Regions from separate parts of the Arthrobacter sp. Y3223065 genome, predicted to be linked through region 3. Evidence: riboswitches for the same ligand, from Rfam matches in the RefSeq annotation. Region 3 holds a riboswitch; each other region holds the start of a gene.
The links. A riboswitch is a leader RNA that binds a small molecule or an ion and turns the genes downstream of it on or off. The one in region 3 is predicted to bind S-adenosylmethionine.

Region 1: it holds a riboswitch for S-adenosylmethionine, as region 3 does, so the genes downstream of both, AC5RUK_RS10500 (methionine ABC transporter ATP-binding protein) here and AC5RUK_RS04960 (flavin reductase family protein) in region 3, are expected to answer to the same signal.
Region 2: it holds a riboswitch for S-adenosylmethionine, as region 3 does, so the genes downstream of both, AC5RUK_RS10580 (O-acetylhomoserine aminocarboxypropyltransferase/cysteine synthase family protein) here and AC5RUK_RS04960 (flavin reductase family protein) in region 3, are expected to answer to the same signal.
Region 4: it holds a riboswitch for S-adenosylmethionine, as region 3 does, so the genes downstream of both, AC5RUK_RS10520 (acyl-CoA dehydrogenase family protein) here and AC5RUK_RS04960 (flavin reductase family protein) in region 3, are expected to answer to the same signal.

Annotation. Positions count from the first base shown of each region.
Region 1 covers NZ_JBNHGC010000003.1:408,363-413,115, reverse strand. Annotated here, with positions in the region: gene AC5RUK_RS10505 (LLM class flavin-dependent oxidoreductase) at 14-1,429, shown strand; SAM riboswitch class I at 1,509-1,600, shown strand; gene AC5RUK_RS10500 (methionine ABC transporter ATP-binding protein) at 1,714-2,772, shown strand; gene AC5RUK_RS10495 (methionine ABC transporter permease) at 2,769-3,461, shown strand; gene AC5RUK_RS10490 (MetQ/NlpA family ABC transporter substrate-binding protein) at 3,488-4,408, shown strand; gene AC5RUK_RS10485 (DUF1206 domain-containing protein) at 4,550-4,753, opposite strand, start outside.
Region 2 covers NZ_JBNHGC010000003.1:428,666-433,418, forward strand. Annotated here, with positions in the region: gene malQ (4-alpha-glucanotransferase) at 32-2,143, opposite strand; SAM riboswitch class I at 2,266-2,360, shown strand; gene AC5RUK_RS10580 (O-acetylhomoserine aminocarboxypropyltransferase/cysteine synthase family protein) at 2,455-3,930, shown strand; gene AC5RUK_RS10585 (CoA-binding protein) at 3,927-4,424, shown strand; gene AC5RUK_RS10590 (Ig-like domain-containing protein) at 4,691-4,753, shown strand, end outside.
Region 3 covers NZ_JBNHGC010000002.1:17,598-22,350, reverse strand. Annotated here, with positions in the region: gene AC5RUK_RS04975 (amino acid ABC transporter ATP-binding protein) at 1-673, shown strand, start outside; gene AC5RUK_RS04970 (hypothetical protein) at 827-1,039, shown strand; gene AC5RUK_RS04965 (prephenate dehydratase) at 1,126-1,995, shown strand; SAM riboswitch class IV at 2,099-2,213, shown strand; gene AC5RUK_RS04960 (flavin reductase family protein) at 2,266-2,772, shown strand; gene AC5RUK_RS04955 (aldo/keto reductase) at 2,806-3,867, opposite strand; gene AC5RUK_RS04950 (extracellular solute-binding protein) at 4,167-4,753, shown strand, end outside.
Region 4 covers NZ_JBNHGC010000003.1:414,136-418,888, forward strand. Annotated here, with positions in the region: gene AC5RUK_RS10510 (APC family permease) at 1-656, opposite strand, end outside; gene AC5RUK_RS10515 (acyl-CoA dehydrogenase family protein) at 671-1,927, opposite strand; gene AC5RUK_RS10520 (acyl-CoA dehydrogenase family protein) at 2,074-3,312, opposite strand; SAM riboswitch class IV at 3,387-3,501, opposite strand; gene AC5RUK_RS10525 (CoA-binding protein) at 3,653-4,069, opposite strand; gene AC5RUK_RS10530 (alpha/beta hydrolase) at 4,203-4,753, opposite strand, start outside.

The sequences.
Region 1 (4,753 bases), on a different contig from region 3:
AAAGGAGCCTGACATGACCGTGAACAACCCGCAGCCCAACCCCCGGCGCCAGATTCGTTTCAACGCCTTCGAAATGAACTGCGTGGGACACCAGTCGCCCGGACTGTGGCGCCACCCGCAGGACAAGTCCGCCAACTACAACACCATCGGCTACTGGACCCACCTGGCCAAGGTGCTGGAAAGGGGCCTGTTCGACGGCCTGTTTATCGCCGACGTGCTTGGCACCTACGACGTCTTCGGGTCCTCCAACGAGACCACGCTGCGCGCCGGCACGCAGGTCCCGGTGAACGATCCGTTCATGCTGGTTTCCGCGATGGCCGCGGTGACCGAGAACCTCGGCTTCGGCGTCACCGCCGGCACCGCCTACGAGCACCCGTACCCGTTCGCCCGCCGCCTGGCCACGCTGGACCACCTGACCAACGGGCGGGTCGGCTGGAACGTGGTCACCGGTTACCTGCCCTCGGCGGCGCGCAACATGGGCCAGGAAGACCAGTTGGAGCACGACGAGCGCTACAACCACGCGGACGAATACCTCGAGGTCATCTACAAGCTGCTCGAGGGCTCATGGGAGGACGACGCCGTGGTCAAGGACGCCGAGACCGGCGTCTTCACCGACCCGGCCAAGGTCCACGAGATCCGGCACGAGGGCAAGTACTTCAAGGTTCCCGGCATCGCGATCACCGAGCCGAGCCCGCAGCGCACCCCGGTCATCTTCCAGGCCGGGGCCTCCAAGCGCGGCACCGAGTTCGCCGCCGGGAACGCCGAGGCGGTGTTCGTGACCTGCCCGACCAAGGAGATGCTCGCGGCGTCGGTGAAGAAGATCCGCGACGCCGTGGAAGCGGCGGGCCGCGACCGCTACGACGTGCGCATCTACGCGATGCAGACCGTGGTGACCGGACCGGACACCGCCACCGCGCAGGCCAAATTCGAGGACTACAAGTCCTACGCGGACATCAACGGCGCGCTGGCGCTGATCTCCGGCTGGATGGGCGTTGACCTCTCCACCTACGGCCCGGACGACGTGATCGGCGGGAACGTGAAGTCCAATGCCATCCAGTCCTCGGTGGAAACCTTCCAGAAGGCTTCCGGCGACAGCGGCAAGCCGTGGACCATCCGCCAGCTGGCCGAATGGGTCGGCGTCGGCGGCTTCGGCCCGATCACCGTCGGCTCCGGCGCGGAGGTGGCCGCCAAGCTGGTGGAGTGGGTCGACGAGACCGACGTGGACGGGTTCAACCTGGCCTACGCCATCACCCCGGGCACCTTCGAGGACATCGTGGAATACGTCGTGCCGGAACTGCAGAAGCTGGGCGCCTACCCAACGGAGTACGCGCCGGGGACCCTGCGCAACAAGCTCTTCGGCCGCGGCGACAAGCTGCCGGAGAACCACCGCGCCGCCGGCTTCCGCCTGCAGAACGCGCTGGTCGACTAAGCGTAGGCAGCAGCAGAACCAGCTAAACAACGACGCCGGTGCGCCGCCCTTAAGGGCGGGCGGGCACCGCCGTCGGCAAGAACCATCCAGAGCGGCCGAGAGATCTGGCTCGATGACGCCGCAGCAACCTCGGCAACTGCCGCACGGTGCTAACGCCAGAACCGATGGAGAACCCGGGCCGGGCCGGAACCGGCCGCACCATGCCTGCGCGCCGTGATCGGCTGTGCCCGGGGCTCCCTGACCTTCAGGAGCAGCATGAAAAGCTATGCCGCGGGCGGCCCGCAATGATTGAAATCCGCAATCTGCACAAGAGCTACGACACACGACACGGGACGGTCGAGGTGCTCAAGGGCATCGACCTGACCATCGAGCAGGGGGCGATCACCGCCGTCGTCGGCCCTTCCGGCGCCGGCAAGACTACCCTCTCCCACTGCATTTCCCTGTTGGAGAAACCGACTTCCGGCCAGGTGCTGGTGGACGGACGCGACCTCTCCGCCCTGTCCGGGCAGGCATTGCGCGGCGAACGCCGCGCCATCGGCACGATCTTCCAACACTCGGCCCTGCTGCGCCGGATGACGGTGGCCGAGAACGTGGCGCTGCCGCTGCGCAACCTCGGCGTGGTGCCCGCTCAGATGGAGGACCGCGTGGCCGAACTGCTGGACCGGGTGGGCCTGCTGCACAAGGCCAACGCCTACCCCGGCCAACTGTCCGGCGGCCAAAAGCAACGGGTCGGCATCGCCCGGGCGCTGGCACTTCGTCCCCGGATTTTGCTCTCCGACGAATCGACGTCGGGCCTGGATCCGGAGTCCACCCAGCAGATCTTGGACCTGCTGGACGACGTGCGCACCGAACTGGGGTTGTCGGTCATCCTGATCACCCATGAGATGGACGTGGTGCGCCGCGTCGCCGACCAGGTGGCCGTGCTCTCCGGCGGCCGCGTCGCCGAATACGGGCCGATCGGCGCCCTAGTGGCCGATCCGGCCTCCGCCGCCGGCCGCCAACTGCTGCCAATCCGCGCCCTCCCGCTGCCAGCCTCCTTCGAGTACGCGCTGTCCGTCTCGTACCGGCACGGGCCGGTGGACCCGGAGTGGATGACCCGCCTGTCCACCGGCTTGGACGTGAGCGTGGCGCTGCTCGGCGGTTCGGTGGAAGCCCATGGCGAAGCGGTGCTGGGCCGCTTCGAAATCGGTCTCGCCGGCCGCCCGGAGGCCGAGGTCCGCGCCTACTTGGCCGGACTGGGCCTTACCGCAGAGGCACGCCACCGTGCCGATACCGCGGCGGAAACGCCGCCGACGGACGCGGACGAATATGCAAGGAACGAGAAAATCGAGGTGCGCGCATGAGGCCCGCAGAAACCGCCGCCGTCGGGCTGGACACGCCCTGGGCGGACCTGCCCGCGCTGCTGCTGCCGGCCTACGGCGAGACCTGGGCGATGGTCGGCATCGTTATGGTCATGGTGATCCTGGTCGGCGGCGCCACCGGCGTGCTGCTGTACAACACGGACAGCCGCGGTCTGTTCCCCCGGCCGCGCCTGCACGGAACGCTCAGCTGGCTCGTCAACATGGGCCGCTCGCTCCCGTTCCTGGTGCTGATGGCCGCCATCATCCCGCTGACCAAGTGGGTAACCGGAACGACCATCGGCATCGCGGCAGCCGTGGTCCCGATGACACTGGCCGGCATTCCGTTCTTCGCCCGGCTGGTGCAGAACGCACTCAACGATCTGCCGCGCGAGAACATGGCCGTCGGGCTGGTCACAGGCAGTTCCACCGGGCAGATCATCCGGCAGACGCAGCTGCGCGAGGCCCTGCCGGGCCTTACTTCGGCGGTCACGCTCAACACCATTTCGATGATCGAATACTCGGCCATTGCCGGGACCATCGGCGCCGGCGGCATCGGCTATCTGGCCGTCACCTACGGCTACCAACGGTTCGACACCCACGTCATGGCGGCCACCATCGTTGTCCTGATCATCACGGTGCAGCTGGTGCAGTTTGCCGGCGACCGGATCTCCCGCGCGCTGCTGCGCCCCTAGCCACTGATCAACAGGAGCATCACATCATGAGCACCCCTTCCGCCGGGTCCGGCCACGACCATGGCTTCACCCTGCGCAAACAGACCACAGCCCTGCCGTGGAGCATTGCCGCCTTTGCCGCCGTCGTCGCACTGGTCCTGGGGCTGCTGCTGGTGCAGCAGCAGTCCCGGCCGGCTGTCGCGGCATCCGGCAGCGAGGTCACCTCGCCGCTGAAAGTCCACTTTGAACCGGCGATGGCGGGGGAGGAGAAGATCCTGAAGTTCGTCGCCGAGGAAATCGCCCCCGACTACGGCGTTCAGATCGAGGCTGTGGGCCTGCAGGATCCGGTCCAGGCCAACCGCGCGGTGGCCGATGGGCAGTTCCACGCCACCATCTTCGAGCACCAGTGGTACATGCAGCAGCCCGCCGACGCCAACGGGTTGGAACTGACGCCGACGGTGGAGCTGTACCAGTGGGGCTTCGGCCTCTACTCAACCCGCTACGGCTCGGTGGAAAACCTGCCGCGCGGAGCCGTGCTGCTGCTGCCCAACGACTCCGCCAACCAGGGCCAGGCGCTGTGGCTGCTGCAGCGCGAGGGACTGCTGGAGCTGGATCCGGCGGTGGAGCCGCGAACAGCAAAGATCCGCGACGTTACCGGCAACCCGCGCGGCTTCGAGCTGAAGGAAGCCGACCTGCTGGCGATGCCGCGGATGCTCGACTCAGTCGATGCCGCGATCGGCTACGTCTCCCAGTTCGACGCTGGCAAGATCGGCCGCGACAAGGGCATCCTGTTCCCTGCCGCCCCGAAGACATTCGCCTCCCGCCTGGTGATCGGCACCCAGTTCAAGGACAGCGCGGAGAGCAAGAAACTGATCGAGATCTTCTCGGATCCGCGGCTCGAGGAGTACCTGCACACCACGGAGGATCCGCTGGTCAAGGACGTGCTGACGCCGGTCTCCACCGAGTAGGGCCGATGCGGGCACTGGGACGGCGGCCGGCCATCCCAGTGCCGCACAACGAGCCACCGCCGCTGCCGCCGCCAGCGCTGCCACCGCCGGCGCCGCTGAACAACGGTCGGCGATCCGGTCACGCGAGAGGCCCCGGGCGCGCTACATCTTGGCGTAGCGTGCCCGGGCGCCCATGTACAGGCCGTAACAAATCAGGCCAACGGCGACGAGGGCGAGGGCGGCCGGGCCAAAGGCCTGGTCGCGCAGCGCCTTGAGCGCCCCGTCCAGCCCCTTGACCTCCTGCGGGTCGTGCTGCACCGCGGCCACCGCCAGCAGCAGCCCCAACACGAACAGTGCCAGCCCCTT
Region 2 (4,753 bases), on a different contig from region 3:
CGCCGGTGCGGCGCGCCCCGCGTGGACCCGCCTACCGCTCCCGCAGGGCGCGCACCAGCGAGTCGAACCTCTCGTTGCCCGGCAGGTCCTCGATCAGGATGGCTTCCCCGTCCGGCCCGGCCAGCGGAATACGCCAGTTCGGGTACTCGTCCGCGGTGCCCGGCTGGTTCTGGGTCCGCCTCTCCCCCACGGCGTCGGTGAGGGCAACCCCCAGCAGCACCGAAGGGGTCTGGGCGATGTAAGCGTGAAGTGCCTCAACGGTGCGTTGTTCGGCGGTGGTGCCGGCGCCGTCGTCGTGCTCGGCAGCCGGAACCCGCGAGCGCACCAGGGAAAGCACTGCCTCCTGGGCTGCCTGGTCCAAAGCCCGTTCCTCCTCCACCGGCCGGTTCAGCAGGCCCAGGGATTCGCGCAGATCCACGTGCTCACCGGCGAGGTAGCCGGCGGTGGGCGGCAGGTCGTGGGTGGTGACGCTCGTGAGGCAGGAGCGGCGGTACCCCTCCGGCGGGCGGGGGCTGCCGCCGTCGTACTCGAACCACAGGATGGAGGTGCCCAGGATGCCGCGCTCCGCCAGGTAGTCCTGCACCCCCGGCTCGAAGACCCCGAGGTCCTCGCCGATCACGACGACGCCGGCCCGTTCCGCTTCCAAGGCGAGGATGCCGATCAAGGCCTCGTGATCGTAATACACGTAGGCGCCTTCGCCGGGAGGGCCGCCGACGGGGATCCACCACAGCCGGAACAGGCCGAGGATATGGTCCACCCGGATGCCGCCGGCGTGCCGCAGAATGGTCCGCAGCATGTCCCGGTAGGCGGCATAGCCGGATTCCGCCAAGCGGCGCGGGTGCCACGGCGGCTGGGACCAGTTCTGGCCCTGCTGGTTGAACATGTCCGGCGGCGCGCCCACCGAGATTCCGGGGGCCAGGACGTCGTGCAACGTCCAGGCATCGGCGCCGGTCGGATGGACGCCGACCGCGAGGTCATGCATTACCCCGATGTTCATTCCCGCTTCGACGGCGCGGCGTTGCGCCGCCTCGAGTTGCTCGTCGCACAGCCACTGCAGCCACTGGTGGAACTCGATGCGGTCCTTCAGTGCGCTGCGCTGCGACTCGATGAACGCAGGATCCAACCACTCGGGAGCGCCTGGCGGAAGGGTTTCGGCGAGCGCGCACCACAGGGCAAAACGCTCCAGGCCCTCGCCCTCGTGACTGCGGAAGGCCTCGAAGCGCTGCTGCCGTTCGGCGGATCGGGGCACCGCAAAGACCGCTTCCAGGGCCTGCAGCTTGGCCGCAAAAATGGGGTCACGGTCCAGAATGCCGGTGTCCAGGTTTGCCTCGTGGAAGTTGTTGGCCAGCGGGATGTCCCGGGATTCCGGCACGTCCTCAATCCGCAGGTACAGCGGATTGACGAACCGGCGCGTTGCGGGCAGGTAGGGCGAGGGCTCCACCGGCGGCATGGGTTGTGCCGCGTGCAGCGGGTTGATCAGGACGAAGCCGGCGCCCTTGGCGGCAGCCGTCTCGGCGAGGCTGGCAAGGTCCGCGAGATCACCGATGCCCCAAGAGGACCGCGAGCGCACCGAGTACAGCTGTGCCATCAGGCCCCAGGTCCGGGGAAGCTTGTCGGCGGTGGTGAGCCGTCGCGGGGTGACCACCAGCGCGCACTGTGCCAAGCTGCCGGATGGTTCCGCGGCCGCGCCGGTTCGGGTCGCCGTCGCTTCCGACAGTTCCGCGACCTCCAGCGTGTGCCAGCCCAGCGGGAGGTCGGCCGGCACAACCGCCGCGAAACGTCCGCCCGGATCACCTTCGGCGCCAGACCTGCCGGACACCACCTCGACGTCGCGCGAAGACCCGTCCTCCAACAGGACCCTGGCCCGCGGGCGGAGGCCCGCGCCGACATTGACTGGAACCTCGGTGGCGGTGCCTTGGCGAAGGACGACGGCGGGCGGCAGCGTGCGCTGCAACGGCTCGAGCTCGGCAGCACGGAGGGATGCGGCGACATCGTCGTCGGTTGCGCAGGGGACGTCCAGCGCGGTGAGGACGGCAACCAGGGTTGCCGGTCCGACTTCTTTCTCGCCGCCGTCCCAACCGCGGAAGGTAGTGCCGACACCGTGTTCCTGTGCGAGGCGCTGCAACGCCGAGAGCTCAGCCATAGACCCAATCTACGGGAACTAGGCGGACCTTTGCCGGGAGGTCGGCGCAACCGGCAGGCTAGGCGGACGCAACGCGGCTCAACATTTTTTGGTGCCGCGGCGGTTGGTTGCGAGAATGGACGCGACCATCCCGAGCGGTTGAGAGATCTGGCTCTTTGACACCGCAGCAACCATCCGGACGCCACCGGAAAGGTGCTACCGCCAGAAGCGATGGAGAGAGCGCAAGCAATCTTTGATCCGGACGACGCCCGCGCGGCGCCGCCAGGACCGTCATTGTCCGGGAACCCAAGTTTTGAAGGAGCAACCGCCTGATGGCTGAACGCACATTCGGTTTCCGCACCCGTGCCCTGCACGCCGGCGGCACGCCCGACGCCGAGCACGGGGCGCGGGCCGTACCGATCTACCAGAGCACCTCGTTCGTGTTCAAAGACACCGACGACGCCGCCAACCTTTTCGCGCTGCAGAAGTACGGCAACATCTACTCCCGCATCGGCAACCCCACGGTCGCCGCGTTCGAGGAGCGCATCGCCTCGCTCGAGGGCGGCATCGGCGCGGTGGCCACGTCGTCGGGCATGGCCGCCGAGTTCATCACCTTCGCGGCCCTGGCCGGGGCGGGGGACCACATCGTGGCCTCGTCCAAGCTCTACGGCGGCACCATCACCCAGCTGGACGTGACGCTGCGCCGGTTCGGCGTGGAGACCACGTTCGTCGACTCCAACGACCCGGCCGACTTCGCCGCAGCCATCGGGGAGAACACCAAGGCCGTCTACACGGAGATCGTGGCCAACCCGTCCGGCGACATCGCTGACTTGGCGGGCCTGGCCGCGGTGGCGCACGACGCCGGGATCCCCCTGGTCGTGGACGCCACCTTGAGCACGCCCTACCTGATCCGCCCGATCGAGCACGGCGCGGACATCGTGATCCACTCGGCCACCAAGTTCCTCGGCGGCCACGGCACCACCCTGGGCGGCGTCGTCGTCGAATCCGGCCGTTTCAACTGGGGCAACGGCAAGTTCCCGCAGATGACCGAACCGGTGCCCAGCTACGGCAACGTGTCCTGGTGGGGCAACTTCGGCGAGTACGGCTTCCTCACCAAGCTCCGGTCCGAGCAGCTGCGCGACATCGGCCCGTCGCTCTCCGCGCAGTCCGCGTTCCAGCTGCTGCAGGGCGTGGAAACGCTGGCCCAGCGGATGGACGAACACCTGGCCAACGCCCGCACAGTGGCCGAGTGGCTGGATGCCGACGAGCGCGTCTCCTGGGTCAGCTACGCCGGCCTGCCCGCGCACCCGCATTACGAGCGGGGCCGGAAGTACCTGCCCAAGGGCGTGGGCTCCGTGTTCAGCTTCGGCGTCAAGGGCGGCCGCACCGCGGGCCAGAAGTTCATCGAATCGCTGCAGCTGGCCAGCCACCTGGCCAACATCGGCGACGCCCGCACCCTGGTGCTGCACCCGGGATCGACCACCCACCAGCAGCTCACCTCCGACCAGCTGGTGGCTGCCGGCGTGCCCGAGGACCTGATCCGCATCTCCGTGGGCCTGGAAGACGTGGACGATATTCTCTGGGACCTGGACCAGGCGCTGGCCGCCTCGCAGCAAGCACACGCCGAGCACGGCCCCAGCCGTGACCATGAGGACGACGCGTTCAACACCTCCGAGATCGCCTCGCCCAGCTATGCCGGCGAGTCCTGCACGATCCCGGCAGCGCGTGCCGCCCGGACAGAGCCCGGAACGCGCGTAGTCGAGTCCGTGGAAGAACTGATCGAAGCCGAAGAAGGAGCCGCCAAGTGACCGCGACACCAGAACGCACCTGGATCGGCCCGTCCGCGGCGGAGCGTCTGAACATCCTGCGCAACACCAAGTCCATCGCCATCGTCGGCGCTTCCGACAAGCCGAGCCGGGCCAGCTACTTCGTTTCGACATATCTGCTCTCCAGCTCGCCGTACAAGGTCTACTTCGTGAATCCGGTGGCCAAAGAAATCCTCGGCCAGCCGGTCTACAAGTCGCTGGCGGACCTGCCCGAGGTACCGGACCTGGTGGACGTGTTCCGCAAACACGACGACCTGCCCACGGTGCTGGAGGAAACCCTGGCCGTCGGCGCCAAGACCCTCTGGCTTCAGCTGGGTTCCTGGCACGAGGAGGTCGCGGCCAAGGCCGAGGCCGCCGGGCTGAACGTGGTGATGGACCGCTGCGTGAAGATCGAGCACGCCCGCTTCCACGGCGGGCTGCACCTGGCCGGCTTCGACACCGGCGTGATCTCCTCCAAGCGGCAGCTGACCGCCTAGGCTCCCCGGAGCGGCTTCGCCGAACGGCTCAGCCACCCTGCACTAACGACGGCGGAGGGCCGGCATGGCCTGCCCCGGCGGCCTTGCCGGACGCGCCGGCCGCGAAAAGCCCGCCCCTTGTCCCCGTCCTCCCACGTGGATGGCCCGGAGCATGGGGCGGGTTTTTTCCTGCCCGCAAGTAGCCAGAAGGAGCCTCCAAGGATTTCCCCAAGGTCCTCATCGGATGCTGTGGCCAGCCACACATCACACGACTAGGGGGAGTCACCGTGTTTACTGCACCAACCGATCCACAACCGAGGAGGGGCACCGAACGTGCCCACAAGGGGAAG
Region 3 (4,753 bases):
GACGGGCGGGGTGCTGGCCCTGATCGGACCCTCCGGATCGGGCAAAACCACCGTGCTGCGGTGCCTGAACGGCTTGGAAACCCCCGACGGCGGCAGGGTCGCCTTTTCCGGCGGCCCAGCCGTGGACTTCGGTTCGCCGGTGAACCGGAAACAGATTGCCGCCCTGCGTGACCGCAGCGCCATGGTGTTCCAGCACTACAACCTGTTTCCGCACATGACCGTGCTGCAGAACATCATCGAGGGCCCGGTCCAGGTCCAGAAGCGGCCCAAGGCCGAAGCCGTGCGCGAGGCCAGGTCGTTGCTGGACCGCGTCGGGCTGTCCGGCAAGGAAGACCAGTACCCGCATCAGCTCTCCGGCGGGCAGCAGCAGCGGGTCGGCATTGTCCGGGCCCTGGCGCTCAAACCCTCGCTGCTGTTGTTCGACGAACCCACGTCGGCGCTGGATCCCGAGCTGGTGGGCGATGTGCTGCACGTCATCAAGGAACTGGCCGACGAAGGCTGGACCATGGCCCTGGTGACCCACGAGCTGGCCTTCGCCCGTGAGGTGGCCAGCGAAGTGGTGTTCATGGACGGCGGCGTGGTGGTGGAACGCGGGCACCCCGAACAGGTGCTGCGCGAACCGAAGGAAGAGCGCACCCGGCAGTTCGTCCACCGGCTGCTGAACCCGTTCTAACGCCACGCCCCATCCAAAATTCATCTGATGTCCATTGGGATGGCAGAATGTAAACTTCCATGCACCGTTCCGCATGGCAGGCTCGTTCCGGCCGGAAGCTTCCAACCCGCGTTTTCTCCTCTGCGGAAACCTCCGGCCACGAAAGGCAGAACCATGGCCACTTCCTTGGCTACCAAGTCCTTGACGGCACAGACGGCTTCCGAGGCGCACGATCTTCTCAATGCCGCGGTCGAAGAGTTGCAAGAGATCGCGGCCCTCGACGGCGACTGCGGCATCTTGGTCACGCGCACCGGCCCCGGACAGTTCACCGTGGAGTTGAGCGACGACGTGCCCTACGGCATCACCCAGGAATCCCATCTGTACTAAGCCGCTGGCGGGCCGGCCTTGTTTTGTGACGCCGGCAGGACCTCCGAAATGAAGCAACGGCCGGCCCCGGTGGGATAATTTCGCCCATGGCTCCAGCAATTGCGTACCAAGGTGAACCCGGCTCGAACTCCCATATGGCCTGCCTGGAAGTGCGCCCCGGTTGGGAAGCGGTGCCCTGTGCCAGCTTCGAGGACGCCTTCGCCGCCGTCACGGGCGGCGAGGCGGAACTGGCCATGATTCCCATCGACAATTCGATCGCCGGCCGGGTGGCGGACATCCACGCGCTGTTGCCCAAGACCACCCTGCAGATCGTCGAAGAGTTTTTCCTGCCCATCCGCTTCAGCCTGCTGGGCATACGCGGGGCCACGGTGGAGCAGGCCCGCGAAGTGCACAGCCACATCCACGCGCTGGGCCAGTGCCGTAAACTCATCCGCCGGCTCGGCCTGATTCCGGTGATCGCCGGCGACACCGCCGGCTCCGCACGCGAGGTCGCGGAGTGGAACGACCCGACCAAGGTCTCGCTGGCGCCGCCGATGGCCGCCGAGCTCTACGGCCTGGAAGTGTTCGCGGAAAAGGTCGAAGACGATCCGACGAACACCACCCGGTTCGTGGTGCTGGCCGACCGCCGGCCGGTCCCGTCCCGCGAGGAGCTGCCCGGTCCGGCCGTGACCAGCTTCGTCTTCCGGGTGCGGAACGTGCCGTCGGCGCTGTACAAGGCGCTGGGCGGATTCGCCACCAACGGCATCAACATGACCCGGCTGGAGAGCTACATGGTGGGCGGCGAGTTTGCCGCCACCATGTTCATGGTGGACGTCGAAGGCCACCCGGACGACCAGGCCATGGTCCACGCCTTCGAGGAACTGGACTTCTTCACCACGGAGATCCGCCTTCTGGGCGTCTATCCGGCGCATCCGTTCCGCCAACAGACCGTGCGCCCGGACGGCGTCGCCCGGTAGCAGTGGGGCAACAGCCGTCGGGCAGCCTCGAGTAAACCGCGGCATTTGACGAACTGTTACCGGCGTTTGACCCAGGCCCTTCCCCGCTCTTAGCGTGGAGACGAATCAAGAGCGCCAACTACACAGCCCTGGCTGGTTGGCCGGCAACCCTCTACCGTAGCGGGGTGCTCCAGGTGATGATTCGGCCCGCCGGGTATGTCGGCAGGCAAGTACGCGTATCCTCCCGCAGCAGCTCGGCAGCAGCGGATGCGCCCAAGCCCCAAGGACGCCATGTCGCTACACAATGACCTGACACCAAACACGTTGCGCTCCGCCTTCGGCCGCTTCCCCTCAGGAATCGCGGCGCTATGCGCGATCGTCGACGGCGAGCCCCAGGGCATCGTCGCCTCCTCGTTCACCGTCGGCGTCTCCCTCGAGCCGCCGCTGGTGATGTTCGCCGTGCAAAACACCTCCCGGACCTGGCCGGTGGTCCGCCGGGCCGACCGGATCGGCGTCTCGGTGCTCGGCACCGGGCACGACGGCGTCTGCCGCCAGATCGCGTCCAAGAACGGTGACCGCTTTGCCGGCCTCGGCCTGCACGGCACAGACGACGGCGCGCTGTTCCTGCACGACGCGGCGCTGTGGCTGGACTGCTCGGTGCACCAGGAGGTCCCGGCCGGGGACCACCACGTCGTGCTGCTGCAGGTGCACGGCCTGTCCACGCACGACGGCACCCACGAGCCCCTGGTCTTCCACGATTCCGGGTTCCGCCGGCTGGAACAGCCGGCCTTCGTCTAGGACGAACGTTACCGCGACGGCGGCAGCGGCCAGCTAGGGCAGAGGCCTGCCTCGGGCAGCCACCCACAGGGAGTACCACTCCTGGCGGGTCATCGCCGTTCCGACCGCCTCCGCCTGGGCACAGGCCCGGATCCGGTCCGGGCTGCTGGTACCGACGACCGGCCGGATGCCTGAGGGATGCCGCAGCAGCCAGCCCAGCACCACGGCTTCCGGCGGGCAGCCCTTGTCCCGGGCAAGTTCCGTGACCAGGGCAGTGGCCGAATGATCCGCCGGGAGTGAGGCGTCCGCCCGTGAGGAAGCATCCGTTGTCGCAGCCCCCTCTGCCGCCCGGACGTGATTCTGCGCGATCCCGTCGGCGGGCGTTCCCGCGCCGGCCGCCGCCCCGGCCAGGCCTGCCGCACGCCCGCTGTAGCGGCCCTGGGCCAGCGCGCCCCAGGCCTGCAGTTCCACCCCGTTGGCGGCGCAGTATTCCAAGGTGCCGTGCGGGAAGTTGGTGCCCGTCCCGTCCGGGTGGTTCACCAGCACGCCGGACTCCAGCCAGTCGCGTCGGTACAGGCTCATTTCCAGCTGGTTTACCGCCAGCGGCTCATCCAGCGCCGACTGCAGCCAGCGCATCTGGTCGCCGGACATGTTCGAGACACCAAGACGGCGGACCTTCCCGGCCATCCGGAGCTCGTTGAACGCCGCGGCGATCTCTTCGGCCGGCGCCAGCGGATCCGGCCGGTGGATCAGCAGCGTGTCCAGGTGATCGGTGTGCAGCCGGCGCAGGCTTTCGTCGGTGCGGGCCAGGATGGCTTCGCGCGAGGAGTCGTATTGCCCGACCAGGCCGGGTATCGGCAGCCGGATACCGTATTTGCCCTGCAACCTGATCGAATCGCGCAGCTCGGGACGTTCCGCCAGCACCCGCCCGAACGCAGCCTCGGCCTTGCCGTGGGCGTAGATGTCGGCGTGGTCGAACGTCGTGATCCCTGCCTCCAGTGCCGCAGCGACGGCCGCGTGCGCGGCCGCAACGTCAGCCGCTTCCAGCGGCCCGCTCCCCCAGCCGCCGCCCAAACCCATGCACCCGAAAATGAGCCGGGATCCGGCGTCGTCCATTGGTAGTTCCCCCTTCGCTGGGCAGGTTCCCAGCGTACGACGGCGGTGCCCCGGAAGCAGCGGGAGGGTGCCGCCACACGTTGCCCGTGCCCCAGGAGCATTCCGATCTGGACGAAGCAACGGCGCCTACCAATGCGCCGTACCCACCCCGAACCGCCTTGCGAGGCTGTCTCCTACGAGGGATGCGCGGTGCCGATGACCTGATCGTTTCGTTCCAAATTGTTTAATGTGCTCCTTCGGGTTAGGTTAGCCTCACCTTTTTACACGCGGCCTCGCCGCTTCCTCCAGGAGTACCTTTTATGCACCGACCCAAGCTTCTTGCTGGCTGCGTCGCCTTCGCCGTGCCCATGTTGGCCATCTCCGGCTGCGGCGTATTGGGAATAGGTAAAGCGCCCGCCGATCTGCAGATCTATTCCGCGCGGCACTATGACCTGGAGGGGGCTTTCGCCCAGTTCACCGATGAAACCGGAATCTCCGTTGAGTTCATCACCGGTGACGACGCGGAGCTGCTTGAGCGGGTTAAGGCTGAGGGAAGCGATACCCCGGCTGACGTGTTCATGACCGTGGACGCCGGAAACCTCTGGAATGCAGCGCGTCAGGACGTGCTGGCGCCGATCCGCTCGGAAAAGCTGGAGGAGGCGGTCCCGAAGGACCTGCGCGACCCCGAGGGGCAGTGGTTCGGACTGGCCATGAGAGCCAGAACCATCACCTACAACCCGGAAAATGTCGATCCCTCGGAATTTGACGCGCAGGACAGCTACGCGGGCTTGGCCGATCCACAGTGGAAGGGCCGGCTCTGCATGCGCGATGCGACCTCGTCCTACACCCAGTCCCTGGTCGCCAGCCTCATCGATCTTCACGGGCGGGCCAAGGCCCTGGAAATCGT
Region 4 (4,753 bases), on a different contig from region 3:
ATGCCGGGTGCCCCCGACAGTACGGTGGACGGGGTGGCGAACCCGGTGGACAGGCCGCCGGCACCTCCCCCGTCAAAGATGATGAAGGCGTCCAGGATCAGCACGATCAGCACCTCGGCCACGAGCAGCACCGCCAGCACCTTGCCGGAGAGTTCGATATTGCGGTGTCCCAGCCAGGCGACGGCGGCCAGCGCGGTAGCCGCCCACACCCACCAGGGCAGTTCGGGGCCGCCGTAGGCACGGACCACTTCGTTAACGGCCGGGGCGAAGAGGCCGTAGACGCCCGCTTCCAGGGCGAGGTAGGAAAGCAGGGCCACGAAGGCCGCCCCCAGGCCCGCCCGGCGCCCCAGTCCCTTCTGCACGTAGCTGAAGAACGCGCCGGCCGTTGGCACATGCGGGGTCATGGTGGTGAAGCCGACGGCAAACAACAGCAGAATCGCCATGGCCAGCAGGTAGATGAAGGGCAGGCCGGCGCCGTTGCCGCTGGCAATGGCCAGCGGGACGGTTCCGCCGATGACGCCCAGCGGCGAGGCGGCGGCCAGCACGATGAGCACGATGCTGGCGACACCCAGCCGGCCGGAGAGCCGCGGAGCGCCGGCAGCGCCGGCCGCGGCTTCGGGAGCCGCGAGTGTTGGGTTTTTGGTGGCGACAGACATGGTGTGTGTTCTTCCTAGACGGCCGCGGAACGGACGGCGGGGTTGACTGGCGGGCGGCCGGCGTCGGCATTGGCCTCGCCGATGGTCCACACGAATGGGGGTTCCGTGGCGTTGACTTCCCAGTTGCCGACGATCCGGGACTTGTAAATGAAAGGGTTGTGCGTCGCCACGGTGCGGGCGTTGCGCCAGTGCCGGTCCAGCGCCTTGTCCGTGCTGGTGGAGGAAGCACCGAGCGCGTTGAAGAGGGCGCCCGCGGCGTCCGGAACCAGGGCGCTGAGCACTATCTGCGCCCGGCCCGATTCCAGTTCGACGTCGATGTTGGCCGACTTTTCGGCGTCGGCATCCAGGCGCCGAGCCTCGAAAGCCCTGTCCAGGCTGCGGGCCACACTCAGGGTCGTCGCCGTCGCGGCGTAGGATTTGGCGCTGATTTCGCCGACCACTTGCAGGACTTGCGCGTCGTGCCGGACCAGCGGGGCGTTTCCGTGGCCGAACACCCGCGTGCGGTCCCGCACGTTGTCCGCGGCGTCGGCGATGGCGGCCCGGGCGATGCCGGCCAGGGTGACCAGCAGGATGTGCTGGTAGAGCGCCGTCTGGTATGGGAAGCGGTCGGCGAAGGCTGAAACGTTAGCCGGATCCACAACCGCGTCGGTAAATACGGTGGTGCCGCTGCCGGTCAGCCGCTGGCCGAAACCGTCCCAGTCGTCAAAGGTTTCCACGCCCGGCGTCTTGGTGGAGATGATCACCGAGACATCGGAGCCGTCCTGGCGCTTGGCGGTGACATCGATCCAGTCGGCGAAGATGGTGCCGGTGGTGTAGAACTTGCGGCCGTTCAGCAGCAGCCTGCCGCCGGACTCGGACAGCACGGTGGCGGTTCCGCCGGCACCCGGTTCGGTCCAGGCGTTGCCGGCCAGCTCGCCGGAGGCGAAGCGCCGCAGCCAGGCGCTTCGGTCCGAGGTGCGGCCGTGGTGGTATAGGTTCTCCTCCACCAAGGCAATGTGCGATCGCAGCGCCTGCGGAATATTGCTGTCTGCGGTGCCCAGCTCGATCAGGAGTTGGGTGAACTCTTCCCAGTCCAGCCCGTCGCCTCCGAACTCGGCCGGAATCCGGGCGGCGCCGAAGCCGGCTTCCTTCAGCCAGCCGATCTGTTCATACGGCAGCTCCCGGGTGAGCTCGCGGCTCAACGCCCCGGCGGCGATGCGCGCGAAGATCGGACGGTACTTGGCGGCTGCGGCGTCGAAGGCCGTGGCGATGTCGTCAATAGTTTCAGTCATGCTGGTTCTCCTGGAGGTTCTGTCACGAGGGCGGAGTGATGGGGCCTGCGGTCGGCGGGCAATCGTGATCGGGCCCGCGGTCGGCGGGCAATCGTGATGGGCCCGCCGTAAGCGGGCAGTAACGGAATGGCAGCGTTAGGCGCGGCTCAGGTGTAGAGCGAAATCGGCTGGACGTCGCCGAGCAGGTAGTTGGCGCCGACCTCGACCTTCTTGTAGTCGACCGGGTCGTGCAGCGTGTGCGTGCGGATGTTGCGCCAGAAAATGTCCAGCCCAACCTCGGATTTCGCGGAGGACGAGCCGGTAGTCTCGAAGATACGGTTCGCCACGTCGACACCCACCTCGGTGGACACGACCTTGAGCCGCGCGATCTTGATCGCGATGTCCGCCCGGGATTCCGCGGTCAGCTGCGCGCCGACGGCGATGACCGCGTCGAACCTTGCATTCGTCCGATCTGCCAGGGCTTCCACCGCGGCAACCCGCGAAGCCAGCTCGCCGTAGACCCGCTGGGTCAGCGGATCCTGGGCATAGGTCTCCTTCGTGCTGAGGAACCAGGAGTTCCTGCGCGCCAGCGTGATCCGGCGTCCGCGGTCCAGCGCCCCCTGCGCGATGCCCAGGTAGAGGTTGCCGAAGGCCAGCTGGATGTACGGGGTGACGAGTGTGGAGAAAGGCTCGTCCCCTACCTCGCCGATGATGTCCGCGGCGGTGACCTGCACGCCGTCGTACTTCACCGAACCACTGGCCGAGAGGCGCTGGCCGAGCGCATCCCAGTCCCCGAGGTATCCGATCCCCGTCCGGTCATGCTCCAGCGCGAGGGCCAGGAACTTGCCCTGCTCCGGTCCGGCCGCGATCACGGCGTTGACCAGGATGGCGTCACCGACGGAAGCGCCGGCGGAGAAGTGCTTGATGCCATTCAGCCGGTAGCCGTCGCCGTCGGGAATCAGTTCCAGATTCGGGTCCACGGGGTTCACGGAGTCACCCCAGGACCAGCGGCCCAGCGCGGAGCGGCGGAGCAGGCGTTCCTGGATCTGCACATCACCATAGAAGACGACGGCGCCCAGGTTCGCGTAGTGGTAGCCGAGAATTTGCGCGATCGACGCGTCGGTGCGGGCAAGGATGCGCACGGCGTGCAGCGCGCTTTCCCAGTGCCCGCCCTCGCCGCCCCATTCGGCCGGGATGATCAGGTTGAGCAGCCCGGAGTTGCGCAGCAGCTCCACCTCGGCGTGCGGTTCGGCATTGCGGCGGTCGCGCTCCAGCACGTCCGGCGCCAGTGCGGCGGCAACGCCTTCGGCTATCTGCTGCCAGTGGGCCAGTTCTTCGGCGGTAGCCTGCCCGGCCCACGGAGATCGGTCGGTTTGCGGGTTGATTTCTGTCACGACGGCGGTCATGTTCGCTCCTCAAGGCGGGGCTCCCGCCTGCCGGCGGCGCAGCAACCATCACGGTTGGGGACGCAGCTTGGCGGGGGCCGTACTTGCCGGGCACGGTGTTGTGCGCGGCCGGATCCTCATCTGGGGCACCCCGCTACGGGAGAGGGTTGCCGCCCAACCAGCCAGAGCTTGTCGTTGGGACTCTTGATCTCGGAGTTGAGTATGCCGGGTCCGATCCGGCGCCGGGAAGCACGTGACAGGCCGTGACGTCCCGGGGCGTAATGTTACGGGCGCCTCATCATGTGACGGCGGCGATGCCCGGCGGGCGGAATGTTGAGGGCTGCCGGACGGACGCCGCGGGCTAGAGGCCGAAGCGCGGGGCCTCTATTGCCGGGCAGGTATCCATGACTACGTCCAGGCCGGCCGCCTTGGCCCGGTCCGCGGCGGCTTCGTCGACCACGCCCAGCTGGAGCCACACCGCTTTGGCACCGACTTCGATGGCCTGGTCCACCACCGGTCCGACCTTCTGCGAGTTCACGAAGCAGTCCACCACGTCGATCTCGCCGGGAATGTCCGCGAGCTTTTGGTAACCGGTCAGGCCCAGGACGTCGTCGCCTTTCAGGTTGACGGGAATGACTTCCATGTCCAGTTGGTCCATCAGGTACCGGGAGATGCGCATGGCCACCCGGTGCGGGTTCGTGGATAGGCCGACGACGGCCCAGCGGCCAGGGGTTTCCAGCAGCCGCCGGACGACTTCAGGGTCATTCTGGTGTGCCATGGCTCGACCCTACCCGCGACTCTTCTGCACCGGAACCGCCCGCGCACTGCCGCCTCACCGAGAGGCAGATAACCCCATCTCGGGCGGCTCCAAGGCCATCCGGCAGCTCTGGGGCCCTCCGTGCACTCAGTGACTAACGAGCCAGCTGCCCGGGGGCAGAAGTTCCGGCCGCGCCGGACGCCCCGGAAGCGGTGCCGGCCTGCTCGGAGATCCAACGTCCCACCAGCTCCAGCAGCTCGGCGTCCACAGGCTCGCGGATCTGGCGCTTGTAGTCGGAGAGGGTCGGAGCCTTCGGGTCGCGGCGCAGCAGATGCGACAGGTCGTCGATCTTCCGCGTGGTCACCGGGCCGGGAACGGTGGCCGCGATGATGTCCAGGTCTGCCGGGTCCACCTGCACGTCCTTGGCACCCGTGATGGCCAGCACCGGCAGCTGCAAGCGCCCCAGGTACGGAACGGGGTCGAAGTCAATGAACTCGCGATGCCAGAGCGCGTTGATTTTACGGCCCTGCATGCGCACCACGTCCTCGGTGGTGGTCCGAAGTTTTTCCACCGACTTCGCCTGGATCTTGACCAGGTCCTGGCGGAAGAGCTTCAGCAGCAAGCGCGGGAATGCGGGCAGCGAGTCGCTGATCTGGGCTGTCTGCCACCTGCCTGTCTCAAAGCCGGTCTGTGCCGAGGCCGAAA